Regions from separate parts of the Bradyrhizobium sp. B117 genome, predicted to be linked through region 2. Evidence: predicted binding sites of a transcription regulator. Region 2 holds the regulator's gene; each other region holds the start of a gene.
What was found. Region 2 encodes PhoB, which activates phosphate uptake and scavenging genes when phosphate is short. Its sites were predicted from a motif close to TGTCATNNANCTGTCAT; they were not measured.
Positions count from the first base shown of each region.

Region 1 (10,410 bases), 280 kb from region 2:
GCCTTCGCTCATGACGCGATCGACGGCGAGGCCGAGCTGCTCCGAGATCTGGTCGAGGGTGACCTCCGGAACGCTCTGGTCGCCGCGCCTGGCATTGGCGAGCAGGCGATGGGCGTTCTCGATGGCGCGTTCGCCGCCTTTGACTGCGACATACATGCTTCAGCTTCCCTTGTTCGCGACACGCGTCGTGCGCGGGATCGCAACCACGGCGTCATCGGCGACCAGAACCACGTCGATGCCACGTGGAAACAGCGTCTCGTTGAACTTCAGCCGCTCGAACAGATCGGCCGGCTTGATCGAGGCCTGGAGCGTCGCGACGCCGTCGATGCCGGGGCCGCGCAGCTCGAAGCCACGCCCAGAGTCGAGGCTCTCGACCTGGATGATCACCGTGGTCGAACGATCCGGATATTCATTGGTGCCGAGCGCGAAGCGCTCGAGCGCCGGCAGCAAGACGCCGTCGCTGATCAGCGCGAAGCTTGCAATCGACGAATCCTGGATCACCGGCGCGCCGGTGTGGAACTTCAGCCACTTCGTCACGTCGGAGCTTTCCGAGATCCGCGCATCGAGCCAGAGCGGCGTGTCGTGGTCGAACAGCGTCAGTGCGATCGCGGCGGTGCCGCGCATCATCATGTCAGGCGCGCCCGCCATCGGCACGATGCGCTGGACCGAGCCCGGCCGCGCCATCGCGTCCATCACCGAGCGAAAGGTCGATTGCGCCGACAACACCTTGTCGGCGAACCCCGGCGGCAGTTCCGCAATCGTGGTCATGGCCTCACCCCTCACCGCGCACCATGGTGTAGAAATCAACCTTCGTCGCGGCGGTCTCTTCCGCGACCTGCTTGCGCTCGACCATAAGCTGTTCGCGCAACGGCGCGATTACGTCGCGCTCGACGGCGGCGCCGAAGTCGCGCGACTGCACCAGCGCGTCGCACAGCGCGATCAGCCGCGCCTTCTCGCCGTCGCGTCCGAGCGTGTAGCCGAAGCCGACCTCGCCGCTCGCAAGCCTCACCGCGGCACGTGACACCGTGGCTTCCCCGAGATTGAACGGCGCGCCGTCACCGCCGACGCGGCCGCGTAGCATCACGAGGCCGTTCTCGGGCGCGCGCAGATCCCGATGATCGGGCAGTGCTATGGCGCCGAGGCGGGCGGCGATCTCGCCCGCCTCCGCGTGCGCCAGCACGGCCATCGCGGCCTGGCGCTGGGCTTGCTGGTTGTTGTGCTGGGTCACCTGATCCACCGAGCTTTTCGACACAACTTGCCGAATCCAAGTTGTCTATGATAATAGACAACTTGATACGGAAGCGCCATGACTGTTTCGTGACGAACGTGTGATTTCTGGAGTAGGCTTTCCGGCGACATGAGTATGCAGGACACCGCCTCCTCGGGCGTCGCGCTATGGCGCCTCGTTGCCGATGGCATCGAACGCGGCATTGCCGACGGCCGCTTTGCGGCCGGCGACAAATTGCCGGGCGAGATGGAGATCGCCGAAACCTATCGCGTGAACCGCCACACCGTGCGGCGTGCGCTGGCGGCGCTTGCCGAGCGTGGCCTCGTGCGCGCCGAGCGAGGCAGCGGCACCTATGTCGAGGCGCAGAAGCTTGCTTATCCCTTGCGCTCGCGCACGCGCTTCTCCGAGATCGTCGGCGCCGACGGCCGCGAGCCGCATGGCCGCCTGATCGAGGCGACCGGTGACGTCGCAACGCGCGAGCTGGCGCGGGAGCTCGGCCTCAAGACCGGCGCGCCATTGGTGCGGATCGAGGCGATCCGGCTCGCCGACCGCACGCCGATCTGCGTCTCCACGACGTGGCTGTCAGCGGAGCGGTTTCCGGGCGCGGGCACGGTGTTTGCCGCCACACACTCGATGACGAAGATGCTCGAGCATTTCGGCGTGCGCGACTATCGCCGCGGCGCGACGCGCATCACCGCCGGCATCGTCGATGCCACCGACGCCGCACGGCTCGACCTGCCGCTGGGCCGGCCGATCCTGGTGGTGGATGCGACCGACCACGATCTCGGCGGCAAGCCGCTGGTGACGAAGCACTCACGCTTCGCGGCGGAACGGGTGGAGTTCCTGGTGGAGTCGTAGGGGGCTTCCTTACCCTCTCCCCTTGCGGGAGAGGGTGGCTCGCCGCGCAGCGGCGAGTCGGGTGAGGGGTATGTCTCCTCAAATACCGATCTGAGTTTGGGGAGACATACCCCTCATCCGGCGCTTCGCGCCACCTTCTCCCGCAAGGGGAGAAGGGAAGAAAGTAAGATCAGGCCACAGCCCGCCGCCCAATGATCGCAAACCGCAGCTTGCCCGAGATGAAGTCGATCGCGGCGACCGCGACCAGGATCATCAGGATCAGGAACGACACCTTCTGCCATTCCAGGACGCGGATCTGCTCGGCGAGCTGGAGGCCGATGCCACCGGCGCCGACGATGCCGATGATGGTGGCCGAGCGAGTGTTGGATTCAATGAAATAGAGCACCTGGCCGGCGATCACGGGGAGGACCTGCGGCAACAGACCAAAACGGATCTCGTGCAGCGCACTGCCGCCGGAGGCGCGGATGCCTTCGACCTGCTTCTGGTCGGCACCCTCGATCGCCTCCGAGAACAGTTTTCCGAACGCGCCGAAATCCGACACCGCGATGGCGAGCACGCCGGCGAACGGGCCGAGCCCGACGACGTTGATCCACACCAGCGCCCAGATCAGCGTATCGACGCCGCGGATCGAATCGAGGAAACGCCGCACGGGAAAGCGAAGAATGGTCGACGGCACCACGTTGCGGGCGGCGAGCAGGCTGACCGGCAACGCGAACAGTGCCGCAAGCGTGGTGCCGAGCAGCGCGATCGAGAGCGTCTCGCCGAGCGCCTTCAGATAGATCGGCAGCGACGAGCCTGGATCCGGCGGGATCATCATCAAGCTGATCCAGCCGAGCTGGCTCAGGCCTGCGAAGAACCGCGACGGCGAGAAATCGAGGTCGACGAGGCCGTAGATCAGGATCGCGAACGCACCGACGATCATCGCCGGCATGGCCAGCCGCGCCGAAGCCGGCCGGTCGAACACATCAGGGTAGCGCGCGCGCATCTCGCGCGTATCGACCTCCTGCGGCTTCGTCACGTCCGCGCCTCCTTGCCGAACAGCCGGCCGCGTAGCCAGCCGGTGGAGATGTCGATGATGAAGACGGTGATGATGATGAACAGCAGGATCGCACTGACGTCTGAGTAGTAGAACTTGCGGATCGCGACGACGAGTTCCTGACCGATGCCGCCGGCGCCGACAAAACCCATCACCGAGGCCTCACGGACGTTGATCTCGAAACGCAGCAGCGCATAGCTGGCATAGCCCGCGGTCACCTGCGGCAGAATGGCGAAGCGCATGCAGGCGAGCCAGCTCGCGCCGGTCGAGCGGATGCCCTCGACCGGCTTCATGTCGGCGTTCTCGACGATCTCGGAAAACAGCTTGCCGAGCGCGCCGGTGGAGTGGATCGCGATCGCGAGCACGCCGGCCATCGGCCCGAGCCCGAAGGCGATCACGAAGACCAGCGCGAACACGATGCCGGGCACAGTGCGCGCGAATTCAAGCAGGCGGCGGACCACGAAGCGCAGCCAGGACGACGGCGAGGTGTTTTCAGCTGCGAAGAAGTTCAGGCCAAAGGCGAAGGTCGCGCCGATCAGCGTGCCGACATAGGAGATCAGCAGGGTCTCGCCCAGCATCTTCAGCCATTTACGCCAGCCCCAGAGCCACTCGCCGAAATCGGTCCAGACCCGCTGGCCGTTGTCGAGCGTGAGGATGCGGTCGAAATAGCTGATGAAATTGCCGAAATGGGTGAACAGCGTGCGCAGGTTCACTTCGGCGCCGATGCCGGCGAGAACCAGCGCGGCGGCGAACACCGCAAATCCGAGCAGGAGACGAAGCCGCTTGCGCGCAACCGCCTGGCGATGGGCGGCGTTCAACGCGGCCAGCTGCTGCTCGGGGAGGATCGAAACCGCGACGGTCATCGGATCGGGAACAGTGCTCGGTCAAAAAAGAGAAAGAGCCGGGTCCATCGACCCGGCTCAAGTGACTCGTCCCGAAAGCTCAGGACGCCTTCTTCTTACGCAGCGCATCGACGAACTTGATCAGCTCGATCGTGCCATCCCAGTCCTTGGTGCTGGCGGGATGAAAACCCTTCTTCTGGCCGTCCTGGAGGCGGTCGAAGGCCGCCTTGTCCTTGGCCGGCGCGTCGAAGAACGCCTTGGCGATCGCCGCCTTGGCGTCTTCCGGCAGGTCGGAGTTATAGGCGTAGGGGCCGTTGATGATCGGCGCCGACTTGTGGATGATGCGGAAATCGTCCTTCTTCATCGGCGAGCCGTCGGCGTTCTTCAGCATGCCCTTGGTCAGCATCTGCGCGAGCGTCGAATCGTCGTCGCTGGTCCACTGGTTGGCGGCAACGTCGACCGTGCCCTGCGCCAGCGCCAGCATCGCGTTCTCGTGGCTGCCGGTGAAGACGACCTTGCTGAAATAGGTGTCGGCGTCTGCGATGCCCATCTTGTCGAGCTCGAAGCGCGGCACGTTGTTGCCGGACGTCGAGTTCGGGTCGACGAGGCCGAGGTTCTTGCCCTTGAGGTCATCGATCTTCTTGTAGGGGCTGTTCGCCTTGACGAAGAACACCGAGTAGTAGCCGGTCGAACCGTCAGCGTTGATGTCGTTGGCAAAGGCGTCGGTCTTGACGCCGGTCAGGCGGGCGCGGGCGAACGAGGCCGAGCCGTAGCTGGCGATATGGATGTTGCCGGCGCGCTGGCCTTCGATGACGGCCGCGTAGTCGTTGGCGATGCGCAGCGTGACCTTCACGCCCAGCTCCTTGGAGAGATAGCTCATGAACGGCGCCCAGCGCTCGGTCACGCCCGAGGCGTTTTCCGCCGGAATGACCGCGAATGTCAGCTCGGGATATTTTGCTTTCCAGTCCTCGGCGGAGGCAGAAGCGGTGAAGGCGAGCGCGGCAGCGCCGGCAAGAACGAGTCTGCGAGTGATCATGATACCCTCTTCATCGGTTGGGATCGGTTGACGCAAAACTGGCAATTGAACAGGTGCGACGCGGCTCAGGCCGCCGCAGCGGTTCCGAGCGCCGGAACGCCCTCGGGCGCCGGTGCAGATGTTCCGCCCATGACGTCGGCGGCTTCGAGATCATAGAGCTCACGCGCAACGAGGTCGGTCAGCGCCGACGGGGCGCCGTCGAACACCACGCGGCCCGCCGCCATGCCGATCAGGCGATCGCAATAGGTGCGCGCCAGATCGAGCGAATGCAGGTTGCAGAGCACGGTGATGCCGAAGTGCTTGTTGATGCGCAAAAGCGCATCCATCACGATCTTGGTGTTGCGCGGATCGAGCGAGGCGATCGGCTCGTCCGCGAGGATGATGTCGGGCTGCTGCACCAGCGCGCGGGCGATCGCGACGCGCTGCTGCTGGCCGCCGGAAAGCTGGTCGGCGCGCTGCGCGGCGAGCGAGGCGATGTCGAACTGCTCGAGCGCGGACATCGCCAGCGCCTTGTCTTGCTCGGGCCAGATCTGCGAGAGCGAGCGCCAGGCCGGAATGGTGGCGAGGCGCCCCATCAGGACATTGGTCAGCACATCGAGCCGGCCGACCAGATTGAACTGCTGGAAGATCATGGCCGAGCGCGCCCGCCACTGCCGCAGTTCCTTGCCGCGCAACGCGGTGACGTCCAGACCGTCGAACAGGATGCGGCCCTGCGTCGGCGTCACGAGACGGTTGATGGTCCGCAGCAGGGTCGACTTGCCGGCGCCGGAGCGCCCGATCACACCGACGAAGCCGCCGGGGGAAATTTGAAACGAAGCGTCGTCCACCGCGGCTTTTGCGCCGAAGCGGCACGTCAGACCTTCAACCACCAGCATGTAGGGCTCCAGAGTAGCTGGAGCCCACCGCTAACCCCGGCGCTTGACACTTGTGTGACACGCGCATTGCGGTGCGGCGATCCTACACACCTCGTCCCCTGTCATCACCGCGTCATGACATCGTCATCAAGCCACTCGAAGAGGAGTGCCCGCCCTCGCATTACGGATGTAACATGGCCGGTAAGAAGCTTTCGGTTCAACCGACCATCGATGCTTCCGCAAAACTGCATGAAACCAGGCTCGGCGCCTATACCGAGGTCGGCGCGCGCACCATCCTGCATGAAGTGGCGATGGGCGATTACTCCTATGTCGTGAACGACGCCCAGATCACCTACACGACGATCGGAAAGTTCTGCTCGATCGCGGCGATGACGCGGATCAATCCGGGCAATCATCCGATGCATCGGGCCACGCAGGCGCACTTCACCTATCGTTCTAGCGCCTATTTCGAAGACGAGAGCGACGACACCGAGTTCTTCGACTGGCGGCGCCAGCACCACGTCCATATCGGTCATGACGTCTGGATCGGCCATGGCGCGATCGTGCTGCCGGGCCGCAACATCGGCACCGGCGCAGTGATCGCGGCCGGCGCCATCGTCACCAAGGACGTGCCGGCCTACACCATCGTCGCCGGCAATCCGGCGCGGATCGTGCGCCGGCGGTTCTCCGAACAGATCGCCGGACGGCTCGCAAGGCTCGCGTGGTGGGATTGGGATCACGACAAATTGCGTGAGGCGCTACCCAATTTCCGCAAACTCGGGATTGAAGATTTCCTCGCGACATACGAAGCACGGACGAATTCCACAACCAGCAAACGAAGCGCGGTCGCGTGACAGACATTTTCCTTGAGGGCGGCCGGGCCCTGATCGGCACCGAGCTCGTCGAGACGTCGCTTCTCGTGTCCGGAACTGATATCGCCGAGGTCGATGCCTCGCGCGGCCGGACGCGGCTTTCGATCGATGCGCGCAATCTCCTGGTGCTGCCCGGCATCGTCGACCTGCATGGCGATGCGTTCGAGCGGCAGATGATGCCGCGGGCCGGCGTCGACTTTCCGATCGACGTCGCGCTCGCCGACAGCGACCGCCAGGCGGTCAGCAACGGCATCACCACGGTGTTTCACGCCACGACCTGCTCGTGGGAGCCGGGCCTACGCAGCGCCGACAATGCGCGCGGCCTGATGGAGGCGATCGAGCGGCAGCGTCCGCAATTCGCCGCCGACACCCGTTTCCATTTGCGGCACGAGACCTACAATCTCGACGCCGAGGCCGAGATGACTCAATGGCTCGCCGAGGGCCGCGTCGACCTGTTCGCCTTCAACGACCACATGGACGGGGTCGTTGCCGACATCTCCAATCCGCGCAAGCGCAACCGCATGGTCGAGCGCACCGGGCTGTCGAGCGAGGCGTTCGACCGGCTGGTCGGACATGTCGTGTCCCGCGCCTCTGAGGTCCCGGCATCCGTATCGCGGCTGGCCGCCGCGGCCCGGGCCGCCGAAGTACGGATGCTCTCGCATGACGATGCGACGCCGGAGATGCGCCAGGAGTTTCGCGAGCTCGGCGCTGACATCGCGGAGTTCCCGATCAACGAGGAGACGGCGCGCGCCGCAGCAAGCCACGGCGATGCCATCGTCTACGGTGCGCCAAACGTCGTGCGCGGCGGCAGCCACACCGGGTGGACCAAGGCATCCGACATGATCGCCAAGGGGCTCTGCTCTGTGCTGGCGTCGGACTATTACTATCCCGCGCAGCTGCTCGCCGCGTTCCGTCTCGCCGCCGACGGCGTGTTGCCGCTGACCGAAGCCTGGAGCCTGATTTCTGCGGGACCTGCGCGCGCAACCGGCCTCACCGATCGCGGCGTGCTTGCAGAAGGTCGCCGCGCCGACATCCTGCTGGTCGACGACACCATGCCGCTGCGGCCGCGGCTGATCGCCGTGATATCAGGCGGCAAGCTCGTGCACCTCACCGATGCGACGCGGCTGCACGCAGCAGTGCCGATGCCGCGCGAGGCTGTCGTTGCGGCATAAACCGGTTATGTTCGGGCAATGACAGGCCTTCCCCGCTACGCGATCTATTTTGCGGCCGGCGCCGACAGCGCCCTCACTCGGTTCGGCGCCGAGCTGCTCGGCTACGATGCCTATACAGGCGACGAGCTGCCGTTTCCCGCGGATGCATTGCGCATCGCACCGGACTGGCGCGACGTCACCAGCGATCCCCGCAAATACGGCTTTCATGCCACGCTGAAGGCGCCGATGGCGCTGGCGGCCGGGAAGACCGAGGCCGAGTTGTCGGCTGCCTGCGCGAGCTTCGCCGGCAAGGCGCGGCCGATCCCGGCGATCAGCCCGATCGTGGATTCGATCAGCGGCTTCATCGCGGTCATTCCGGCAGCGCCGGTGGATGCGCTTCAACAGCTCGCTGCCGATTGCGTTCGCGAGTTCGATTCCTTGCGTCTGGCCCTGACCGCGGAAGATCGCGCCCGTCGGAGGCCCGAAAGACTGAGTGAGCGCCAGCGCGATTATCTCGACCGCTGGGGCTATCCCTACGTGATGGAAGAATTCCGTTTCCACATGACGCTAACTGGGCGATTGGACGCGGAGCGGCGCGGGCCGATTCTGCAGATGCTGCGCGAGCGATTTGCGGCGCTGAAGCTCGATACGCTGACGGTCGATCGCATCGCGCTGTTCAAGCAGGATGACGCCGAGGCGCGCTTTCGCGTCATCGGCGAATGGGCTTTGGCGCGGTGAAGCTCAGCGCCAGCTCGCAAGATTGAAGGCGAGCGCCACCGCGCCGACCAGAACGAGGCTGGACGCCCAGACTGCATCCAGATTGAACCAGCTTCGCGAGACGAACTTCAATCCCAGATAGCGGTAGACCAGCCACGCCAGACATCCGCCGGCGCCAACCATGGCGGTCACGTGAACCAGCGACACGAGCACCGCCATCCCGAGACTTGCCTTCATCAGCGCGCCCGCCGCCTCATGGCCGGCATCGAGCTCAAAGGCCTGACAGAGCCCGAGATAGATCGGCACGAGCATCAAGGCGGCGCCGTGAGCAATGGCGACGGCAAACGACCAGAGCGCCAATTGCGTCGGCGGAATTCGAGCCAGCGCGCGGGGATGGCGCCGGTCGATCAACCGATAGATGCCGAAGCCGATGACGACAAGGCTCGCGACCAGCTGGATTGGACGCTGCCACGCGGCCAGCACGAGCAGGAAGGCGAATGGCAGCAGCACGAGAAGTGTTGCCAGGAGATGCCCGGCCGCCAGGGCCCACAACGCGCGAATGAGCGCGCGTGGACTCTTGTCCATGAGCCCGGCCGAAACGGCGAGCGGCCATCCCATTCCCGGATTGACGCCGTGGTAGAGACCGCTCGCAACAAGCGCGAGCCACAGCCAGCCGACGGCCGGGCTCGCGTGCCCCCAATCTAGACCGACGGGTAGCAAAAGGAGTCCGTCGAACAATCGCCACCCTCGAGCCTGATCTGGTGCGCGCGATATCCGTCGGGGAAGCTCACGAAATAGTCCTTGTCGAGCTCGAGGCCGCCGTTACGACCGACATTGGCCATGACCTCCACGCCCGGAACCCCGTCGGGATAGAACTGGTCGTCCCAGGTGGAATAGAGCGAATTGGTCCAGTACACGCGCCGGCCGTCGCGGCTGATCTCGACCATCTGCGGGCCACCTGCATATGCCTTGCCGTTCGGATGCGGCGCGCGGCGCACGATACCTCCGGTATGCACCGAGCCCGCAAGCTTGGGCTTTCTGGGATCGCTGACATCGTACTGGCGCATCTCGCCGGTGCCCCAACAGGAGACGTAGAGGAATCTATCGTCCATCGACAGGTCGATATCGGTCACCAGTGGCGGCACCGCGCCAAAGCCCTGCAGCAGCGGCGGAAGCTTCTCCTTGTCTGCGGGCTCCGGTGGAATCGTCGCCGTCTTCTCGGCATGGAATTTTCCGCCCTCGCGCCACCAGGTCCAGATCGAACCTTCGAGATTGGTGGTGTCGACCACCACGCCGGCAAAGCCGTACTCGCGAACCGGATCGTGCGCTGGCCGCACCTCCAGCGCCATCTGGTGATTGGCGCCGAGATCGATGGTCTGCACGTTGCGGCGGGCGCGGAGATCCCAGAAGTGGAGACGATGGCCATACTTGTTCGACAGCAGATCCTCCGGCACGATCCCGTTCTCGAACTGCGGCGGCAACGCCCATTCGCTCGTCACCATGTAATCGCGCGGCAGATTCCACCAGAAATCATAATGCAGCGTCTGCGGGCCCCGGTCGATCTCCCATCGCCCAAGGACCTCGAACGTTTCGCAATCCATGATGAAGACACCAGGAGGTCCGTTGGTGCCGTCCTTGCCGCCACCGCCCAGCGTGCTCACATAGACGCCGCCCGGCCCGCAATGGATCGTATGCGGCCGCGAGTAACCGGTCTTCCTGAAGACCTCCTCCGGTTCGATGATCTTGTGGATCTTGGCCTGGGTCGGATCTGGCTTGGTATCGATGATGTAGATCCGCGACGAGCGCAGCCCGGGGA
Region 1 is NZ_CP152414.1:744,826-755,235, reverse strand. It holds gene AAFG16_RS03565 (carbon-phosphorus lyase complex subunit PhnI) at 1-156, opposite strand, end outside; gene phnH (phosphonate C-P lyase system protein PhnH) at 160-768, opposite strand; gene phnG (phosphonate C-P lyase system protein PhnG) at 773-1,237, opposite strand; gene phnF (phosphonate metabolism transcriptional regulator PhnF) at 1,358-2,086, shown strand; gene phnE (phosphonate ABC transporter, permease protein PhnE) at 2,256-3,104, opposite strand; gene phnE (phosphonate ABC transporter, permease protein PhnE) at 3,101-3,985, opposite strand; gene phnD (phosphonate ABC transporter substrate-binding protein) at 4,065-5,000, opposite strand; gene phnC (phosphonate ABC transporter ATP-binding protein) at 5,066-5,875, opposite strand; gene AAFG16_RS03525 (chloramphenicol acetyltransferase) at 6,049-6,708, shown strand; gene AAFG16_RS03520 (alpha-D-ribose 1-methylphosphonate 5-triphosphate diphosphatase) at 6,705-7,898, shown strand; gene AAFG16_RS03515 (DUF1045 domain-containing protein) at 7,917-8,615, shown strand; gene AAFG16_RS03510 (hypothetical protein) at 8,619-9,212, opposite strand; gene AAFG16_RS03505 (selenium-binding protein SBP56-related protein) at 9,296-10,410, opposite strand, start outside.
Region 1: the regulator PhoB is predicted to act here: its motif matches at 5,975-5,991, upstream of phnC (phosphonate ABC transporter ATP-binding protein).

Region 2 (10,410 bases):
TTGTCGCCGGCGCCGACGGTGAGCAATTTTTCGTTGCGCAGCGCCGCGACGAGATCGGCGGAGGGCACCACGGCCTTGATGCCGATCAGGAGGCCCTCGCCGCGCACTTCGCTGACGACATCGGGATGACGATCGATCACGGAGGCGAGCTTCTGCTTGAGCAGCAGCGACATCTTCTGCACGTGATCGAAGAAGCCGGGCTTGAGCATGACGTCGAGAACGGCGTTCGCAGCCGAGATCGCGAGCGGATTGCCGCCGAAGGTCGAGCCGTGCGAGCCAGGGCCCATGCCGGCCGCCGCCTCCGCGGTCGCGAGGATCGCGCCGATCGGGAAGCCGCCGCCGAGCGCTTTGGCCAGCGACATCACGTCAGGCGTCACGCCGGTGCGCCGGTGAGCGAAGAGATCGCCGGTACGGCCCATGCCGGTCTGCACCTCGTCGAACGCGAGCAGCAGGCCCTTGTCGTCGCAGAGCTGGCGCAACGCCTTGAGGAAGGCGGGCGGCGACGAACGCACGCCGCCCTCGCCCTGGATCGGCTCGATCAGGATGCCGGCGGTCTGCGGGCCGATCGCCTTCTTCACGGCCTCGATGTCGCCATGCGGCACCTGGTCGAAACCGTCCATCGGCGGACCAAAACCTTCGAGATATTTTGCAGCCCCCGTCGCAGCCAGCGTTGCCAGCGTGCGGCCGTGGAAGGCGCCTTCGAAGGTGATGATGCGGTAGCGCTCGGGATGCCCCTTGGAGAAATGATGATGGCGGACCAGCTTGATCACGCCCTCCAGCGCTTCGGCGCCGGAATTGCAGAAGAAAACGAAGTCCGCAAAGCTCTCGCTGCACAGGCGCGCGGCGAGCTTCTCGCCGTCCGGGCTCTGGAACAGGTTCGACATATGCCACAGCTTCGTCGCTTGCTCTTGCAACGCCTTGACGAGCGCGGGATGGGCGTGGCCGAGCGCGTTCACCGCGACGCCCGAGGTGAAATCGAGATAGCGCTCGCCATTGGTCGCGATCAGCCAGCAGCCTTCGCCGCGCTCGAAACCGAGGTCGGCCCTGGCGAAAACGGGAAGCAAATGCGGCGCGGCGCTGTTGGTCATGACGATCACTTGGATGTTGCGGACGGCCTGAATGCGTTGCGCAACGCACCATTGACCGGCCCGGAAAACGAAACGTGCCGCCTTTTAAGGGCGGCACGTGCGACTATCTTATGCCTGGTGAGACGGGTGTCAATGCCGCCCGGAAAGCCCCGGGAAACGCTGAATCCGTAGTCTTGCGGTGCCGATTTTGCGGGATTTTCACCACGGAACATGTGGAAGCGAGTCGGCGGACTCTTGCGCGCGAGTCACGCCATATTGTAGCGTTTGGACTGTCAGATACGACATCTCGTGCAGCAGTTCTGATCCCAAGAGTCCTCATGTACCGGCGTAAACGTTCGGGCGCACCTCGCGTGCCCGGCGAGCCTTAAGGGATTCTGGCGGCACGGGTTTTTCAAGGCTTAGGCATTCGCTGTGAGGCCCCAGGATGGCTGGCCGGCAGCGAGGGAAAGGGTGCAATGACGGTTTTGACCTGGTCCGATGATCGCGTCGAGCAGCTGAAAAAGCTCTGGGAGGCCGGACTTTCGGCCAGCCAGATCGCGGCCGAGCTCGGCAATGTGACCCGCAATGCCGTGATCGGCAAAGTGCACAGGCTCGGCCTGTCCGGCCGCGCCAAGAGCCCCTCATCGGCAGCGCCCCGGCCGCGCAAGGCCCGCCCCGCGCAGCACATGATGCGCGTGAGCCGTCCGATCTCGCGCGGCAATACCGCACTGGCGCAGGCCTTCGAGGTCGAGGTGGAGGCCGAGCCGGTCACCTACGACAACGTGGTGCCGATGAGCCAGCGGCTGTCGCTGCTGGAGCTGAACGAGGCGACCTGCCACTGGCCGGTCGGCGATCCCTCGAGCCCGGATTTCTTCTTCTGCGGCGGCAAGGCGCTCTCCGGCCTGCCCTATTGCGCGCAGCACTCGCGCGTCGCCTACCAGCCGGCGGCGGATCGCCGCCGTGCGCCGGCAAAGCCCGGCACGCGCTGAACACTGCTTCAAACGACATCGTCCCGGCACGCGGCCGGGACGACCCGAGACATATAAAAAGCGCGCCACTTGGCGCGCTTTTATTTTGCACGCTTGCAATCGTACTTACGTCTGCTCCGCCTTCGCGAAGCGGTCGTCGAGCGCGTAGCCGGCACCGCGGACGGTGCGGATCGGGTCCTGCTCGCGGCCAAGATTGAGCAGCTTGCGCAGACGGCCGATATGCACGTCGACGGTGCGCTCGTCGATGTAGATGTCGCGGCCCCAGACGCTGTCCAGCAGCTGCTCGCGCGAGAACACGCGGCCGGGATGCTCGAGGAAGAACTCCAGCAGGCGATATTCGGTCGGGCCGAGATCGATCGGCCGGCCCGAGCGCGCGACGCGGCGCTTGTCGCGGTCGAGCTCGATGTCGCCATAGGCGAGCACGGTGGCGAGCCGCTCCGGGCTTGCGCGACGCAGGAGGCCCTTCACGCGCGCCAGCAGCTCCGGCACCGAGAACGGCTTGACGATGTAATCATCGGCGCCGGTCGCAAGACCCCGCACCCGCTCGCTCTCCTCGCCGCGCGCGGTGAGCATGATGATCGGGAGCTGCTTGGTCTCCGGGCGGGTGCGCAGCCGCCGGCACAGCTCGATGCCGGAGAGGCCCGGCAGCATCCAGTCGAGCACGATCAGGTCGGGGATGTGCTCCTTGAGACGGGTGTCGGCGTCGTCGCCGCGCATCACCGTCTCGACGTCATAGCCGTCGCCTTCGAGGTTGTAGCGAAGCAGCTCGGTGAGAGCTTCCTCGTCTTCAACCACCATAATGCGTGCGCCCATGGTGTCGTCGCTCCTTGACTCTTCAGCTATTCGGGACCGTCGTGGCAAAGGTCGTCATGTCACCCTTCGGCCGCTTGTCGGTGATCGCCTGGCCCTCGATCATGTAGAACACGGTCTCGGCGATGTTGGTGGCATGGTCACCGATGCGCTCGATGTTCTTGGCGCAGAACATCAGGTGGATGCAGAACGAGATGTTGCGCGGATCCTCCATCATGTAGGTGAGGAGCTCGCGGAACAGCGAGGTGCAGATGGCGTCGACTTCCTCGTCGCCCTTCCACACCGCCATCGCCGCCGGCAGGTCGTGCGCGGCGTAGGCGTCCAGCACCGACTTGACCTGCTGCTGCACGAGGTCGGTCATGTGCTCGAGGCCGCGGAACAGCTTCAGCGGATGGAAGTCGGTCTCCAGCGCCGCGACGCGCTTGCCCATGTTCTTGGCGAGGTCGCCGATGCGCTCGAGATCGGTCGCGACGCGCATGGCGCCGACGATCTCGCGCAGGTCCACCGCCATCGGCTGGCGCCGGGCGATGGTGAGAACGGCACGCTCCTCGATCTTCTTCTGGAGTGCGTCGATGTCGGCGTCGGTGGTGACGACGCGCTGGCCGAGAGCGACGTCACGGCGGATCAGCGCGTCGACGGAATCGACGATCATGCGCTCGGCAATGCCGCCCATCTCGGCGACCAGGCGGGTGAGCTCCTGGAGGTCGGTGTCGAAGGCCTTTGCGGTATGTTCAGAACCCATATCCCGTCTCCTCAGCCGAACCGGCCGGTGATGTAATCCTGCGTGCGCCGATCGCTCGGCGACGTGAAGATCTTGCTGGTGTCGTCGAACTCGATCAGCTCCCCGAGATACATGAAGGCGGTCTTGTCGGAGACGCGGGCCGCCTGCTGCATGTTGTGGGTGACGATCGCGATCGTGTAGTTCTCGGAGAGCTCCTGGATCAGCTCCTCGACCTTGGCGGTCGAGATCGGGTCGAGCGCCGAGCAGGGCTCGTCGAACAGGATCACCTCGGGCCGCACCGCAACGGTGCGGGCGATGCAGAGGCGCTGCTGCTGGCCGCCGGAGAGCGACAGGCCGGACGCGTTGAGCTTGTCCTTGACCTCGTTCCAGAGCGCGCCGCCGCGCAGCGCCTTCTCCACGCGGTCGTCCATCTCGGATTTCGAGATCTTCTCATAGAGACGGATGCCGAACGCGATGTTCTCGTAGATCGTCATCGGGAACGGCGTCGGCTTCTGGAACACCATGCCGACGCGGGCGCGCAGCAGGTTGAGGTCCAGCTTGGGGTCGAGGATGTTGGTCTGGTCGAGCATCAGCTGACCGGTGACGCGCTGGCCCGGATAGAGGTCGTACATCCGGTTGAAGATGCGCAGCAGGGTCGACTTGCCGCAGCCCGACGGGCCGATGAACGCCGTGACGCGGTTGGTGCCGAGCGTCAGGTTGATGTTCTTCAGCGCGTGGTGCTCGCCGTAATAGAAGTTGAGGTTGCGCACCGTCACCTTGGCCGGAGCTTCGGGCAGCGGCTGCGAGCCGTGCTGAACGGGCGTACTGACGGTAACTGACATATCGCTCATTTTGCGGTCCTCTCGGCGCTCAGGATGCGCGCGCCAATGTTCAGGGCAAGCACGGTCAACGTGATCAGCAGGGCGCCGCTCCAGGCGAGTTGCTTCCAGTAGGCATAGGGGCTCTGCACGAAGTTGTTGATGGTCACGGGCAGGTTGGCCATCGTCTTGTTCAGGCTCAGGCTGAAGAACTGGTTCGACAGCGCGGTGAAGAGCAGCGGCGCGGTCTCGCCGGCGACGCGGGCGGTGGCCAGCATCACGCCGGTGATGAGGCCCGAGCGCGCGGCGCGATAGGCGATGCGCTTGATCACCAGCGAGCGCGGCAGGCCGAGCGCGGCAGGCCGAGCGCGGAGGCCGCCTCGCGCAATGCGTTCGGCACCAGGAGCAGCATGTCCTCGGTCGTGCGCAGCACCACCGGGATGACGATCACCGCGAGCGCGAGGCAGCCCGCGATCGCCGAGAAGCCGCGCATCGGCACCACCACCGCGCCGTAGATGAACAGGCCGATGATGATCGAGGGCGCCGACAGCAGGATGTCGTTGATGAAACGGATCACCGAGGTCAGCTTGTCGTTGCGGCCGTACTCGGCGAGATAGGTGCCGGCGAACAGGCCGAGCGGCGCGCCGATGCCGACGCCGAGCACCGTCATGATCACCGAGCCGACGATGGCGTTGAGCAGGCCGCCCTCGGTCGAGCCGGGCGGCGGGGTGTTTTCGGTGAAGACCTGAAAGTTGAGCCCGCTCAGGCCGTTGTAGAACAGCGTCAGCAGGATCAGCGCGAGCCAGGTGACGCCGAAGGCGGCGGCGGCAATGCAGAGCGCGCGGATGACGATGTCCATGCGGCGGCGGCGTGCGTAAATCGGGTTCATGTTACTTTCCCGCCTTCTTTTCGAGACGCAGCAGCATCAGGCGCGCGGCCGCGAGCACGAAGAACGTCAGCACGAACAGCAGCAGGCCGAGCAGGATCAGGCCGGACTGGTGCAGGCCGTCGCTTTCGGCGAACTCGGATGCGATCGCCGCCGAGATCGTGGTGCCCGGGGCGAAGATCGACGAGGAGATGCGGAACGAGTTGCCGATGATGAAGGTCACCGCCATGGTCTCGCCGAGCGCGCGGCCGAGCGCCAGCATGACGCCGCCGATGACGCCGACCCGGGTGTAGGGGATCACGACGCTGCGGACGACCTCCCAGGTGGTGCAGCCGACGCCGTAGGCGGCTTCCTTCAACACCGGCGGCACCGTCTTGAACACGTCGACCGAGATCGAGGTGATGAAGGGGAGCACCATGATGGCGAGGATCAGCGAGGCGTTGAACAGGCTGAGATAGGACGGGGGACCTGCGAAGATCGCGCCGAGCACGGGGATGCCGTCGAAGATCTTGATCATGAACGGCTGGAAGGTGTTGGCCAGGAACGGGCCCAGCACGAAGAAGCCCCACATGCCGTAGATGATCGAGGGGATGCCGGCGAGCAACTCGATCGCCATGCCGATCGGGCGGCGCGCCCATTGCGGGCAGAGCTCGGTGAGGAAGATGGCGATGCCGAGTCCGACCGGAATGGCGATCAGCATCGCGATGAACGAGGTGACGAGCGTGCCGTAGATCGGGCCGAGCGCGCCGAGCACGGGCGGATCTGCCGACGGCGCCCAGCGCTGCGTCCACAGGAACGAGAGGCCGTATTCCTTCATCGCCGGGAAGGCACCGACGATCAGCGAAACGATGATGCCGCCGAGGATCAGCAGCACGGAGATCGCGCTGAGGCGCGTGATCCAGTAGAAGGTGAGGTCACCGAGCTTGAACGCGCTCAACGCCTTGGCGCGATCATACGGTCCGGCGGCATCAACTACATTGCTCTCGACAGCCATCTCTGCCACGCCGATCCCCTGCACTGACTATACGTTTTTTTAGGTCTATACGTCTTTTTAGATCACCATCTCGTGCCCCCGGATGGTTCGCCATTGCGGCGCCAGCCCGGAGAACGATCGTTCGCGAGAGCTCCGGACCGGCGGCGCGGCTTTCGAAGCCGCGCCGCCTTCCGGAACAGGAGAGCTTAGCTCTTGATGTCAGCCGACCAGGTCTTCTCGATCAGCTTCACGACGCTCTCGGGCATCGGGATGTAGTCGAGCTCCTCGGCCGCCTTGGCGCCGTTCTTGAACGCCCAGGTGAAGAACTTGATGGCTTCCTTCGACGCCGCCTTATCAGCCGGCTCCTTGTGCATCAGGATGAAGGTCGCCGCGGTGATCGGCCAGGACTTGTCGCCGGGCTGGTCGGTCAGGATGACATAGTAGCCGGGAGCCTTGGCCCAGTCGGCGTTCGAAGCGGCCGCCTGGAAGGCTTCGACGGTCGGCTGAACCGTCTTGCCGGACTTGTTGACGAGGCCGGTGTAGGTCAGCTTGTTCTGCTTGGCATAGGCGTACTCGACATAGCCGATCGAGTTCTTGGTCTGGCTGATGTTGCCCGACACACCTTCGTTGCCCTTGGCGCCGACGCCGACCGGCCACTCGACCGCGGTGCCCTCACCGACCTTGCTCTTCCAGTCCGCGCTGGCCTTGGAGAGATAGTTGGTGAAGTTGAAGGTGGTGCCCGAGCCGTCCGAGCGGCGGACCACGGTGATCGCGTCCGACGGCAGCTTCACGTTCGGATTGAGCTTCTTGATCGCGGCGTCGTCCCACTTGGTGATCTTGCCGAGATAGATGCTGGCGAGGGTCTCGCCGTCGAACACCAGCTCGCCGGCCTTGACGCCCTCGATGTTGACGACGGGGACGATTGCGCCCATCACCATCGGCCACTGGACGAGGCCGTCCTTCTCGAGCTGCTCGGCCTTGAGCGGCGCATCGCTGGCGCCGAAGGTCACGGTCTTGGCCTGGATCTGCTTGATGCCGCCGCCGGAGCCGATCGACTGATAGTTCAGACCGTTGCCGGTCTCCTTCTTGTAGGCGTCAGCCCATTTCGAATAAATCGGGAACGGGAAGGTCGCGCCGGCGCCCGTGATATCGGCAGCGAACGCCGCCGTCGTCGTTGCGGCGACCAAGCCAGCAGCGACGATAGTTTTGATGAAATTCATGCTGGTCTCCATACAGGGGAGCGAAGCGCCATCCGCGCCCGATCGCGCTCCCCGCGCCGCCCCTTTAGGAGCGGTCGGCTGTGCTTTTACGAAGGTTTAGTGACAGTTGGATGACACAACCAAGCGATTGAAATCGCTTTGGTTTCAGCTCTGCGTCAGGGACTTCACCTGGGGAAAACAGGCGGTGAAAGTGGCACCCTGCCGGGGCACGCTTTCGATCAAAAGCCGGCCGCGATGACGGTTAAGAATATGTTTCACCAGCGATAATCCGAGCCCGGTCCCGCCCTGCGAGCGGCTGTCGCCGACGTCAACCCGGTAGAACCGCTCGGTCAGGCGCGGCAGGTGCTCGGGCGCGATGCCCGGGCCAAAATCGCGCACCATGACCCGGATTTCCTGAGTTCCATCAGTGGCTGCCGGAACCGTCAGCGACACGATGACACGTCCGCCCGAGGCGCCATATTTGAGCGCGTTCTCGATCAAATTCTCGAACAGGCGCAGCAGCTCCTCGCGGTCGCCCGCGATCATCACCGGGGTCTCCGGCAGATGGGTCTCGACTTCGACCTGGCGTTCCCGCGCCAGCGGCTCCAGCCCGTCGGCGACCTGGAAGATGATCGGCAGCAGATCGACCAGGGTGTCCGGCCGCACATGGGCCGACAATTCGACCCGCGACAGCGAGAGCAAATCATCGATCAGACGCGCCATGCGGGTGGCCTGGTTATGCATGATGCCGAGAAAGCGCTCGCGCGCCTTGGGATCGTCCTTGGCTTGGCCCTGGAGCGTGTCGATGAAGCCGGACAGCGCGGCCAGCGGCGTGCGCAGCTCGTGGCTGGCATTGGCGACGAAGTCGGCGCGCATCTCCTCGACCCGGCGCAGCGGCGTCTGGTCGTGGAAGGTCATCAGCATGCATTTGTCGGCGCCGCCGAAGGTCGTCGGAACCGGCACCGGGGTGATGATCAGTTCCATCCAGCGGTCGACCGGGACGTGGTCGAGATAGGTGGCGCGCCGCGGCTCGGTGGTCGCGATCGACTCGCGCAGCGCGGTGATGATCTCCGGCGAGCGCAGCGCGAACTGGGCGAGCTCGTTCTTGCGCAGCGCCGGCGCGAGCTGGGCGGCGGCGGCATTGAGATGGATGACGCGGCCGGCGCGGTCGAGCAGCACCGCCGGATCCGGCATGCCGGCGACCACCGCAGCCACCGCCGCGCTTTCGACCGGGTTGACGCGGCGGGTGTCGTCGCGCGAGGCGGCATTGTCGTGCAGCCGCCAGGGGATCAGCGCCGCGGCCGCGATGCAGAGGAATACCGTCGCGGCGCGCATCACCGACAATTCGCCGAGCGAAACCACCACCGACAGCGCCAGCGCCGCGGCGATCAGGATGACGGTGGAATGGCGCAGCCGGTCGGACCAGGGCTGCGCGGAGGGAGACGATGGTGCGTCGATCGCCATCGGGGCGGGCTTCTCCTAAAGCATGATCCGGAAAAGTGCGAAGCGGTTTTCCGGAAAGATCATGCGTAAACAACAACCTAAAGCGCGATGACGATTCATCCAAATCTCATCGCGCTTTAGAGGCTCGGCGCCGGTCAGGCGCCGCTGTCGCTGCGCTCTCTCACATAGGCGGCTTCATGCGCCGGGCCGGGGTCGAGCTTGAGCGCCGCCTGCTGCAAACGCTTCGATCGTGCGCCGATTATAACTTCGCGAAACGTCAGCAAGATTACAGATATGACGAAGGGGGACAGATAATAGAGGACGCGGAACAGGAGCATGCCGCCGAGGAGTTCCTCGCGGTCCATCTGCCAGAGGCCGACCAGCATGGCGGCATCGAACACGCCGAGGCCGCCGGGCGAGTGGCTGGCGAAGCCGAGCAGAGTCGCCGAGACGAAGATCACGGCGACCACGACGAAGCCGAGATTGGGCTCGTCCGGGACCAGCACGTACATCGCGAGCGCGCAGAAGCCGAGATCGACAATGCCGATCGCGATCTGGAGCAGCGTCAGCGGGCCGCCCGGCAACACCACGGTCCAGGGTCCGCGGCCGACCACCCGCGGCTGGGTCCAGACCCAGACCACATAGGCGACGAGGGCCGCGATGATCATCATCGCCAGCGTCCGGTTCAGCCAGGGCGGGAGCTGGTCGATCGAGGCGGCAGCCTCCGGGTGATAGGAAATGCCGAGGCCGAGCACGGCGGCATTGCCGAGCCAGAAGGTCAGGCCGGCGAGGAAGCAGATTTTGGCGACGTCGATCGCGTTCAGGCCGTAGGCCGAATAAATGCGATAGCGCACCGCACCGCCAGTGAAGACGCTGGCGCCGACATTGTGCCCGATCGAGTAGCTGGTGAAGGCGGCCAGCGCGTTGACGCGATAGGGCACGTGGGAATGACCGATCGCGCGCACGGCGAAGAGGTCGTAGAAGGTCAGGGTGAAATAGCCCGCGGCGACGAACAGCGCCGCCATCGCAATCTGGCTCGGCTCGGTGCTCTTGATCGCCTCGAGGACCTCGTTGAAGTCGATGCCGCGCAGCATGTGGTAGAGCACATAGCAAGCGATGCCGATGACCGCGACGCTGATCACAACTCCAAGTTTGTGCAGGATTTGCTTCTGGCGCAGAAACGACGTCGCCCTGCGTATGGCTTCCAGCATCTAGACCTCGAACAACGCTTCAGCGGCCGGGGTGGCCGGCGAACAGGCGGACGACGCACTGGCACTCAACGAACCTTCGCCGCCGGCTCCGGCATCGCGTATGCCCCCCGCCCCTCCACTAGCGCGTTTTGGGGCCGAGTGGAATTCAGCAATTCGAACAAAAACTCGTGCCTTCAATGTTTTAGGCAGGTTGCGGACTCCGGATGCACGGTTTGGCGCTTTCGGCGGCAAGGCTCGAGGCGAATCTCTATTGCAATCCTGCGCAAGCGCCATGAAGTTTTGATGATTTCAGC
Region 2 is NZ_CP152414.1:466,438-476,847, reverse strand. It holds gene AAFG16_RS02240 (aspartate aminotransferase family protein) at 1-1,088, opposite strand, end outside; gene AAFG16_RS02235 (GcrA family cell cycle regulator) at 1,544-2,056, shown strand; gene phoB (phosphate regulon transcriptional regulator PhoB) at 2,162-2,869, opposite strand; gene phoU (phosphate signaling complex protein PhoU) at 2,892-3,608, opposite strand; gene pstB (phosphate ABC transporter ATP-binding protein PstB) at 3,620-4,438, opposite strand; partial or broken gene pstA (phosphate ABC transporter permease PstA) at 4,435-5,294, opposite strand; gene pstC (phosphate ABC transporter permease subunit PstC) at 5,296-6,285, opposite strand; gene pstS (phosphate ABC transporter substrate-binding protein PstS) at 6,471-7,484, opposite strand; gene AAFG16_RS02200 (ATP-binding protein) at 7,629-8,927, opposite strand; gene AAFG16_RS02195 (UPF0104 family protein) at 9,062-10,117, opposite strand.

Region 3 (10,410 bases), 290 kb from region 2:
TTGGCCTCGCCATCACCGGCCTGGCCGCGCTCGGTGTCTACATGGCTGCCGTGACCGACGTTCCGACGCCGGAAGCCGTCCGTGTCGGCAAGCTGTTCCTGACCCCGTTCGGCTACGCGATGTTCGTCAGCCCCCTGAAGTGGCTGTTCATGCTCGCGCCGCTCGCGATGGTGTTCGTGATCTCGGCGGGCATCAACCGTCTTGCCCCCTCGACCGCCCAGATCCTGTTCTGGGTGTTCTCGGCGCTGATGGGCATCTCGCTGTCGTCGATCTTCCTGGTGTTCACCCACACCTCGATCGTGCGGGTGTTCTTCATCACCGCGGCGACCTTCGGTGCACTGAGCCTCTACGGCTACACCACCAAGCGTGACCTGACCGGCATGGGCTCGTTCCTGTTCATGGGCCTGATCGGCATCATCATCGCGAGCCTGGTGAACCTGTTCCTGGCGAGCTCGATGCTGCAGTTCATCGTGTCGGTGGTCGGCGTGCTGGTGTTCGCGGGCCTCACCGCCTGGGACACCCAGCGGCTGAAGAACGACTACATCTACGGCTACGCCTCGGCCGGCGGTGACATCGCAGAGCGTGCGGCCATCACCGGCGCACTGTCGCTGTACCTGAACTTCATCAACCTGTTCACGCTGCTGCTGCAGCTCCTCGGCCAGCGCGACTAAGCGCCAGACCCGAGAGAACGGACACGAACCCCGGCCGAGAGGCCGGGGTTTTTGTTTGGGGGCGGTGGTCTCTCCTCGTCATTGCGAGGAGCCCTTGCGACGAAGCAATCCAGAGTCCCTCCGCGGACGCATCTCTGGATTGCTTCGCTGCGCTCGCAATGACGGGTGTAGAGACAGCCGGGCCCCTTCCAGCACCAGCGGGAAGGCTCTAATCTCGCCCCCATGTCCGCACCTGAAATCAGGCCCACGCTTGAGGCCGACCTTTCCGCCATCACCGCCATCTACCAGCAGGCCGTCCGCGAGGGCACCGCGACGTTTGAGCTGGATCCGCCCGACCTAGCCGAGATGACGCGCCGTTACCGCGCGCTGATCGACGGCGGCTATCCCTATTTCGTCGCCGTGCTCGACGGCCGCATCGCCGGCTATGCCTATGCCGGCGCCTACCGGCCACGGCCGGCCTATCGCTTCACGGTCGAGAACTCGATCTACCTCGATCCGAGTTTCCACCGCCGCGGCATCGGCTCGCTGCTGCTGGACCGGCTGATCACCGAATGCGAGGCGCGCGGCTTCCGCCAGATGATCGCCGTGATCGGCGATTCCGCCAATGCCGGCTCGATCGGCGTGCACACCCGGGGCGGCTTCAAGATGATCGGCACCCATCCCAATGTCGGGCTGAAGTTCGGCCGCTGGCTGGACACGGTGATGATGCAGCGCGACCTCGGCGAGGGCGCGAAGACGGTGCCGACAAGGTAGGTCTCGTAGGGTGGGCAAAGCGATAGCGTGCCCACCATTCGCGGCGATAGAGAAAGGACGTGGGCACGGCGCTTTGCGCCTTTGCCCACCCTACGGCACCGGTCGTGCTGCTAGACCACCGCCAGCTTGCGGTCGATCACCAGCAGCACGCGCTCGAGCTCGTGGCCGCGGCGCAGGATCAGGCCGGTTGCCGAGATCACGCTGTACATGCCCTGCTTGCGCGCGAGGCGCGGGTCCTTCTCGATGCGGTAGATCGGCACTTCCGAGGCGCGGCGATAGACCGAGAACACCGCGCGGTCCTTCAGGAAGTCGATAGCATAGTCGCGCCACTCGCCGTCGGCGACCATGCGGCCGTAGAGATTGAGAATACGGTGCAGCTCGAGCCGGTTGAACGTCACCCGGTTCGGCTGCGCATTCGCCGCGACGGGCCGCGCCGCCGCGCGCTGCTCGCTCGGATCGGCATCCTCCGTCGTCAGGCTCATGGGCGCCTCCTCATCGCACACAGCATGACCGCGCCCGCGAAACCGTCCCCGGAACCGCGGATCATGACAATCACATGATTGCGCCAACCGCTCCGCGCCGCAAGGGCTCTTGCGAATCCGGGACAGAGCTCTGGGCTCAACCGGCCTGATGGGGTACGAATCCGCCCACACGCAAAAGTGGAACTTTGTCGCGGCAAAGCGTCACGGGATCGTTAGCAGGAATCATACTGTCGCCGCTTTTCCGCCAAGCGCCCGCCGCCCTGCACTGCGAAAAGATTCGAGTGCGTTGGCCCGGTCCTTTCGGTTCCGGATTCCTCAGCCCCCAGCCCCCCGGGGTCGAACAGGATCGGGTCTGTACGCGCGACAAGGAGGGCCAACGCAAGTTGGTCCTTTTTTGTTTGGGTCGGATTGTTTCTGACGCGCTGTCATTCCGGGGCGCGCCGCTTGGCGCGAGCCCGGAATCCATTTCTCAGCTCGGATTGTGGATCGATGGATTCTCAGGTGCGCAATTGCGCACCATAGCTCGCGCTTCGCGCGCCCCGGAATGACGGGAGACAAGATCTCCTGAGACGATCTCGCGCATACTCTCGCTCTCCACATGACGAGTTGGTGCGAGTGCGACGCTAGAGAGAATCAGTGCAGCGACGTGTACGCCGCGCCCAGCATCGGGCCGGGCTTGTCGCGGCTGCCGTCCTGGACATAGACCACCGCGCCGTCGACGCCGTCGCGCGCGAGGTTCTCGAGCGGCACGGTCCAGCTTTCCGAGCGACCGGTCCAGTCGCCGACCTTGAGCAAATTGCGCACCACGTTGTGATAGGTGATCTGCTGTCCGCGATTTTCGCCGCGGCCGATCGAGATCGGCACCGATTTGGCGACCGAGCAGATCCAGACCTCGCCATGCGAGACCGCCGGCTCCTTGCTCGCGGCCACCGACACGTTGATCTGCTTGCCCGAGAGCGACATCGTCACCGGCACGCTCATCACGCCACCGCTCTTGTCGGTCTTGCCGATCGCATTCTCGATGCCGGCACGATCGCTGCCGATGACGTGCGCCGAGCCGTTGACGACGACCTGCGGCGTGTAGACCTCGCGGTCGCCGCGCATGCGCGAATAGGCACGCTGCCGCGCCGAGAAACGCGAATCCGCCAGCGTGTCCTTCCAGCCGAGATAGTCCCAATAATCGATCGGCATGCTCAGCGCGATGATCGAGGGGTCGCTGGCGAGATCGCCGATGATCTTGTCGGCGGGCGGGCACGACGAGCAGCCCTGCGAGGTAAACAATTCGACAACGGCGCGCGGATCGGCGTGCGCGGGACGGATGATGGCGACGATGGCGCAGATGCTGAGCGCTCCCGACCAGAATGCACCGGACCAGCGCGAAGCCAGATTAGAAGCCATCATTGTCGTCATGTCGAACGTCACACATCGTCAGTCGTTAGGGGAAACTTATCGCCTGAAGGTCACCGTAATCTTACGGGGCGCGGCAGATTCAACCGTCCTGGGCGGGATTTCCGCCGGGCGGGCCCATCTGAAGCATGCCGCAAACGCGCGAAGGCGGCCCTGTGATAGGCCGCCTTCGTTTAACCTTCTACTCACGTCGCGGTGAGCCACTGTTCACAAATTCGCGCTTAGGCCGCGAGCTTGCGCAGCACGTAGTGCAGGATGCCGCCGTTCCGGTAATAGTCGAGCTCGTCCAGCGTATCGATGCGGCAGAGCAGCGAAACGCGCTGCAACGAACCGTCGCCGGAGACGATCTCGGCGGTCAGCTTCTGGCGCGGCTTGAGGTCGCCGACGAGGCCACGCAGCGTGACCTTCTCGTCGCCCTTCAGACCCAGCGACTGCCACGAGGTGCCTTCCTCGAAGGTCAGCGGCAGCACGCCCATGCCGACCAGGTTGGAGCGATGGATGCGCTCGAAGCTCTGGCAGATCACGGCGCGCACACCGAGCAGACGCGTGCCCTTCGCGGCCCAGTCGCGCGAGGAGCCGTTGCCGTATTCGGCACCGGCGAACACGACGAGCGGCACCTGCTCCTGCTGGTACTTCATCGCGGCGTCGTAGATCGACATCTGCTCGCCGTCGGGCCAGTGCTTGGTGAGACCGCCTTCCGGAATGTTGCCGTCAGCGCCCTTCAGCATGAAGTTCTTGATGCGGATGTTGGCGAAGGTGCCGCGCATCATGACTTCATGGTTGCCGCGGCGCGTGCCGTACTGGTTGAAATCGGCCGGGCGCACCTGGTGCTCGCTGAGATATTTGCCGGCGGGCGAGGTGAGCTTGATCGAACCGGCCGGCGAGATGTGGTCGGTGGTGATCTTGTCGCCGAACATGGCGAGGATGCGCGCCTCGACGATGTCGGTGACCGGCTCCGGCTCCTTCTTCATGCCATCGAAATAGGGCGGGTTCTGCACATAGGTCGAAGACATGTTCCAGCGATAGGTCTCGCTCTCGGCGGTCTTGATCTTGCGCCAGTTGGTGTCGCCCTTGAACACGTCGGCATACTTCTTCTTGAAGATCGAGGCGGTCACGAACTTCTTCATGAAGGCGTTGATTTCCTTCGAGGTCGGCCAGATGTCCTTGAGGTAAACCGGCTTGCCGTCCTTGCCTTCGCCGAGCGGCTCGACCGCGAGGTTCTTGGTGACGCTGCCGGCGAGCGCATGCGCGACGACCAGCGGCGGCGAAGCCAGATAGTTCGCCTGCACGTCCGGCGACACGCGGCCTTCGAAGTTGCGGTTACCGGAGAGCACGGCCGCGGCGACGATGCCGTTCTCGTTGATCGACTTCGAGATCTCCTCCGGCAGCGGACCGGAATTGCCGATGCAGGTGGTGCAGCCGAAGCCGACGAGGTTGAAGCCGACCTTGTCGAGATCGGCCTGCAGACCGGAATCGGCGAGATAGCCCGCGACCACCTGGCTGCCCGGGGCGAGCGAGGTCTTCACCCACGGCTTGGCCTTGAGGCCCTTTGCGGCCGCGTTGCGCGCCAGCAGTCCCGCGCCGATCAAGACGCTCGGGTTCGAGGTGTTGGTGCAGGAGGTGATGGCGGCGATGACGACGTCGCCATGGCCGATCTCGTATTTCTTGCCTTCGACGGCAAAGCGCTTGTTGGGCTCCTCGGCCTTCTTGTACTCGGTGCCGAGCGCGAGCGAGAAGCCCTCTGCGACCGACGGCAGCGCGATGCGGCCTTCGGGACGCTTCGGGCCGGCCATCGACGGCACGACATCGGCGAGGTCGAGCGTCAGCGTTTCCGTGAACACCGGATCGGCCGACTTGGCGGTGCGGAACAGGCCCTGCGCCTTGGCATAGGCCTGCACCAGCGCGACGCGCGCGGGCGCGCGGCCGGAGGTCTTGAGGTAGTCGATCGCGGCGGCGTCGACCGGGAAGAAGCCGCAGGTCGCGCCGTATTCGGGCGCCATGTTGGCGATCGTCGCCTTGTCGGCGACCGAGAGATTGTCGAGACCGGGGCCGAAGAACTCGACGAACTTGCCGACGACGCCGAGCTTGCGCAGCATCTGCGTCACGGTCAGCACGAGGTCGGTCGCGGTGACGCCTTCCTTCATCGCGCCCTTCAGCTTGAAGCCGACGACGTTCGGCAGCAGCATCGACAGCGGCTGTCCGAGCATGCAGGCTTCCGCCTCGATGCCGCCGACGCCCCAGCCGAGCACGGCGAGACCGTTGACCATGGTGGTGTGGGAGTCGGTGCCGACCAGCGAGTCGGGATAGGCGACCTCGAAGGTGCCGGTCTTCTTGCCGACCGTCATCTTCTCCTTCTTGGTCCAGACCGTCTGGGAGAGATATTCGAGATTGACCTGATGGCAGATGCCGGTGCCGGGCGGCACGACGGAGAAGTTCGAGAACGCCTTCTGGCCCCACTTCAGGAACTCGTAGCGCTCCTGGTTCTGCTTGTACTCTTCCGTGACGTTCTTGGCGAAAGCCTTGTTGTCGCCGAAGAAGTTCACGATCACGGAGTGGTCGATGACGAGATCGACCGGCACCAAGGGGTTGATCTTCTCGGCATCGCCGCCAAGCTTCTGCATCGCGTTGCGCATCGCGGCGAGGTCGACGACGGCCGGGACGCCGGTGAAGTCCTGCATCAGCACGCGGGCCGGGCGGAACGCGATCTCATGCTCCAGCGACTTCTTGCGCAGCCACTTCGACACCGCGACGATGTCTTCCTTCTTGACCGAGCGGCCGTCCTCATTGCGCAGGAGATTCTCGAGCAGGACCTTCATCGAATAGGGGAGTTTCGAAATTCCCTTCAGACCATTCTTCTCGGCCGTGGGCAGGCTGTAATAGACATAGGTCTTGGCGCCGACCTTGAGGGTCTTTTTGCATTTGAAGCTGTCGAGCGAGGTCATGTAGGAAATCCCAATTGTCAGTTATACCCGGCAGGGTATTTTAACACCGTCAGCATAGCAGGCTGGGTCGCTTGCAGGGGCAGGTTGAGTTGCTGCATCAAGTAGTTCCGGGCTTATAGAAGCTTTCTAACCGCGCCGCCACAGCCACAATCGAACCCAGCAAGTCGCGAGCCAAAAATTCTGATGCGCTACCCCAAGTTTTCCTGAGGCCCGACGGTGGACGGGTTGATACCAGGCAAGATGCAGCTGTCCGGGCGAGAGGTCACCTGCGTGCGCGGCGGCCGCGAGGTGTTTGCCGGGCTCGATTTCGAGGCCGTCTCCGGCGAAGCCGTGGCGGTGGTCGGCCGCAACGGCTCGGGCAAGACCTCGCTGCTGCGGCTGATCGCCGGCCTGCTCGTTCCGGCCGGCGGCACGATCGTACTGGACGGGGGCGACGCCGACATGACGCTGGCCGAGCAGTGCCACTATCTCGGCCATCGCGACGCCCTGAAGCCTGCGCTGAGCGTGGCTGAAAATCTGTCATTCTGGGCTGATTTCCTGGGCGGCGAGCGCGGTGACGCCGCTGAAAGCCTTGCCATTGTCGGCCTCGACCACGCCACCCACCTGCCCGCCGCGTTCCTCTCCGCCGGCCAGCGCCGCCGGCTCTCGCTGGCCCGGCTGCTGACGGTCCGTCGGCCAATCTGGCTGCTGGACGAGCCGACCAATGCGCTGGATGTCGCCGGCCAGGAGATGTTCGGGGGGCTGATGCGGGAGCATCTGGGGCACGGCGGGATGATCATCGCAGCGACCCATGCGCCGCTCGGGATCGAATCGCGGGAGCTGCGGATCGGGGGGATGGCGTGAAATCGAAGCACCCTCAGTTTTCCGAGCGGCCGGGCGCTGCTCTCTGCATTCCCTCCGCCCTTGCGGGGGAGGGTCAGGGAGAGGGGTGCCGCACGGCAAGACCTCTCGGTTCAAGCGTCGGGAAAGCAGGTGCATTGCTGTTTGCAATCCGCCCCTCAAAGGCACCGCGCCCGGAGCTACCCCTCTCCCCCGCCCTCCCCCGCAAGGGGGGAGGGAGCGCGGTTTGCCGGGAGCGCGAGCCGGGCTCCCATGGCCGCCTCGCGGGAGGCCCCCCATGACCGCCCTCTCCGCCCTGATCCGCCGGGACATCAGGATCGCGCTCCGCGTCGGCGGCGGGGCGCTGATCGGCGTGCTGTTCTTCCTGACCGTCGTCGTGCTGATGCCGTTCGCGGTGGGACCCGATCTGGCGCTGCTGTCGCGGCTCGGGCCCGCGATCCTGTGGCTTGGCGCACTGCTGGCGAGCCTTTTGACGCTTGACCGGCTGTTCATGGCCGATCACGAGGACGGCTCGCTCGACCTGATCACCATGAGCCGGACCCCGCTGGAACTCGCCTGCGCGGCTAAGGCGCTGGCGCATTGGCTAGCGGCGGGGCTGCCGCTGATTGTCGCAACCCCCGTGCTTGGCCTGTTGCTCAATCTCGACATGGTCGCCACCGCTGCGGTGGCGCTGACGCTGCTGGCAGGCACTCCGGCCCTCACTTTCACCGGCATGATCGGCGCGGCACTGGCGGTGACGCTGCACCGGGGCGGGCTCCTGATGGCGGTGCTGGTGCTGCCGCTGTCTATCCCAGTGCTGATTTTCGGCGTTGCGGCCTCGCAGGCCGTGATCGTCGGCCCCATGACGTTCGGCGCGCCGTTCTCGATCCTGTGCGCGCTGTCGCTGGTCAGCCTCGTGATCGGCCCGTTCGCGGCGGCGGCAAGCCTGCGGCACGGGCTCGACTGACCATGGCTCGGCCGTCCTTGACCCCGATCAACTTTCGCTGCGCGCTTTTATGCTGATTGCGTGAGCGCTGACCTGTGATTAATCAAAAGACCATGACGCTGATCGACCTCGCCAATCCGACACGGTTCCTCGCGCTGACCGCGCGGCTGCTGCCGTGGCTTGCGGCCGCGACCGTCATCCTGCTCGCGATCGGCCTCTATCAATCGGCGCTCGCACCCGACGATTATCAGCAGGGTGCGACCGTCAAGATCATGTTCATCCACGTGCCCAATGCCTGGCTGTCGATGTTCGTGTGGGGCGTGATGAGCATCGCTTCGCTCGGCACGCTGGTGTGGCGGCATCCGCTCGCCGACGTCGCCGCGAAGGCGGCAGCGCCCATCGGCGCCAGCTTCACCTTCCTCGCGCTGCTGACGGGCTCGCTGTGGGGCCGGCCGATGTGGGGCACCTATTGGGAATGGGACGCGCGGCTGACCTCGGTGCTGATCCTGTTCCTGATGTATCTCGGCCTGATGGCGCTGTGGCGCGCGGTCGACGATCCCTCGCGCGCGGCGCGCGCCGCCGCCGTGCTGACGCTGGTCGGCGCGATCAATCTGCCGATCATCAAGTTCTCCGTGGACTGGTGGAACACGCTGCACCAGCCGGCCTCGGTGATGCGCATGGGCGGCTCGACGCTCGACAAGTCGTTCCTGGTCCCGCTGCTGGTGATGGCGATCGCGTTCACGTTGCTGTTCGTCACGCTGCATCTGGCCGCCATGCGCAACGAGATTTTACGCCGACGTGTCCGCTCGCTGCAGATGATGCAGGCAAGCCGCATCGCGTTTTCAACCGAAATGGGCACCGGTTCGCGTGAAGAAAACGCGTCAAAAGGGGCCGCATGACGATGTCGCTTGGTCCCTATGCGTCCTTCATCGTGACGTCCTATGCCGCCGTGGCTCTCGTGGTCGCAATCCTGGTCGGCTGGATCGTGCTCGACTATCGCAGCCAGACCGAGCGCCTGCGCGAGCTTGACCGCAGCGGCGTCACGCGCCGCTCGGGCCGCAGCGCGACGGATCGATCATGAGCGAACAATCGACACCCGCGGCACCGCAGCGCCGCACCTTCCTGATGGTGCTGCCGCTGCTCGCCTTCATAGCGCTTGCGCTCCTGTTCTGGTTCCGGCTCGGCAGCGGCGATCCCTCGCGAATCCCCTCCGCGCTGATCGGTCGTCCGGCGCCGCAGACCACGCTGCCGCCGCTCGAGGGACTACAGACCGGCAATGCGCAGGTGCCGGGGCTCGATCCTGCCGCATTCAAGGGCAAGGTCAGCCTCGTCAATGTCTGGGCGTCCTGGTGCGTGCCGTGCCACGACGAGGCGCCGCTGCTGACCGAACTGGCAAAAGACAAGCGCTTCGAGCTCGTCGGCATCAACTACAAGGACAGCGCCGACAACGCGCGGCGTTTCCTGGGGCGCTACGGCAACCCGTTCGGCCGCGTCGGCGTCGACGCCAACGGCCGCGCCTCGATCGAATGGGGTGTCTACGGCGTGCCGGAGACCTTTGTCGTCGGCCGCGAGGGCACGATCGTCTACAAGCTGGTCGGGCCGATCACGCCGGACAATCTGCGGACGGTGCTGTTGCCGCAGATGGAGAAGGCGTTGAAGGCGGGATCTTAGCCAAGACCGTCACCCCTTCCTCACATCCCCCGCCTCAGCCTCGCTCGCCTCCAGCGAGGCCGGCTCGATGCCGTAGCGCTTGGTCAGCGGCATCTGGGCGATGGCGAAGATCATCGTGATCGTGGTCACCCCGAACACCTTGAAGTTCACCCAGAAGTCCGTGCTCTGGGTGCGCCAGACGATCTCGTTCAGCACCGCCATGCCGGCGAAGAACAGCGCCCAGCGCAGCGTGAGGATGCGCCAGCCCTGCGGCGTCAGATTGAACATCTGGTCGAACATCACGGCGATGAAGGAGCGGCCGAACAGGAGGCCGCCGCCGAGGATCGCGGCGAACAGGCCATAGATGATGGTCGGCTTGACCTTGATGAAGGTCTCGTCATGCAGCACCAGGGTCAGCGTCCCGAACACCAGCACGATGACGCCGGTGACAACCGCCATGATCGGGATGTGACGCGTCACCACATAGGACGCGATCATCGCCGCGACGATCGCGACCATGAAGGCGCCGGTGGCGGCGAACAAATTGAACTTCGCATTGACGAAGAAGAACACGAGCAGCGGACCGAGCTCGGTGGCAAGCTTGAACAGCGGATGCGGCTGGGTCTTGTCCATTACCTGACCTTTGTTGCTGTCATGCCCCGCCTTGTGCGCAATTGCGCACTGGGGGCGGGGCATCCAGTACACCGCGCCGCTCGTTGCAGACCACAGGCGCCTCGGAA
Region 3 is NZ_CP152414.1:172,818-183,227, reverse strand. It holds gene AAFG16_RS00920 (Bax inhibitor-1/YccA family protein) at 1-671, shown strand, start outside; gene AAFG16_RS00915 (N-acetyltransferase family protein) at 894-1,424, shown strand; gene AAFG16_RS00910 (DUF2794 domain-containing protein) at 1,535-1,906, opposite strand; gene AAFG16_RS00905 (DUF1223 domain-containing protein) at 2,540-3,316, opposite strand; gene acnA (aconitate hydratase AcnA) at 3,535-6,255, opposite strand; gene ccmA (heme ABC exporter ATP-binding protein CcmA) at 6,496-7,098, shown strand; gene ccmB (heme exporter protein CcmB) at 7,373-8,041, shown strand; gene AAFG16_RS00885 (heme ABC transporter permease) at 8,134-8,919, shown strand; gene ccmD (heme exporter protein CcmD) at 8,916-9,101, shown strand; gene AAFG16_RS00875 (DsbE family thiol:disulfide interchange protein) at 9,098-9,691, shown strand; gene AAFG16_RS00870 (septation protein A) at 9,701-10,303, opposite strand.
Region 3: the regulator PhoB is predicted to act here: its motif matches at 1,970-1,986, upstream of AAFG16_RS00910 (DUF2794 domain-containing protein).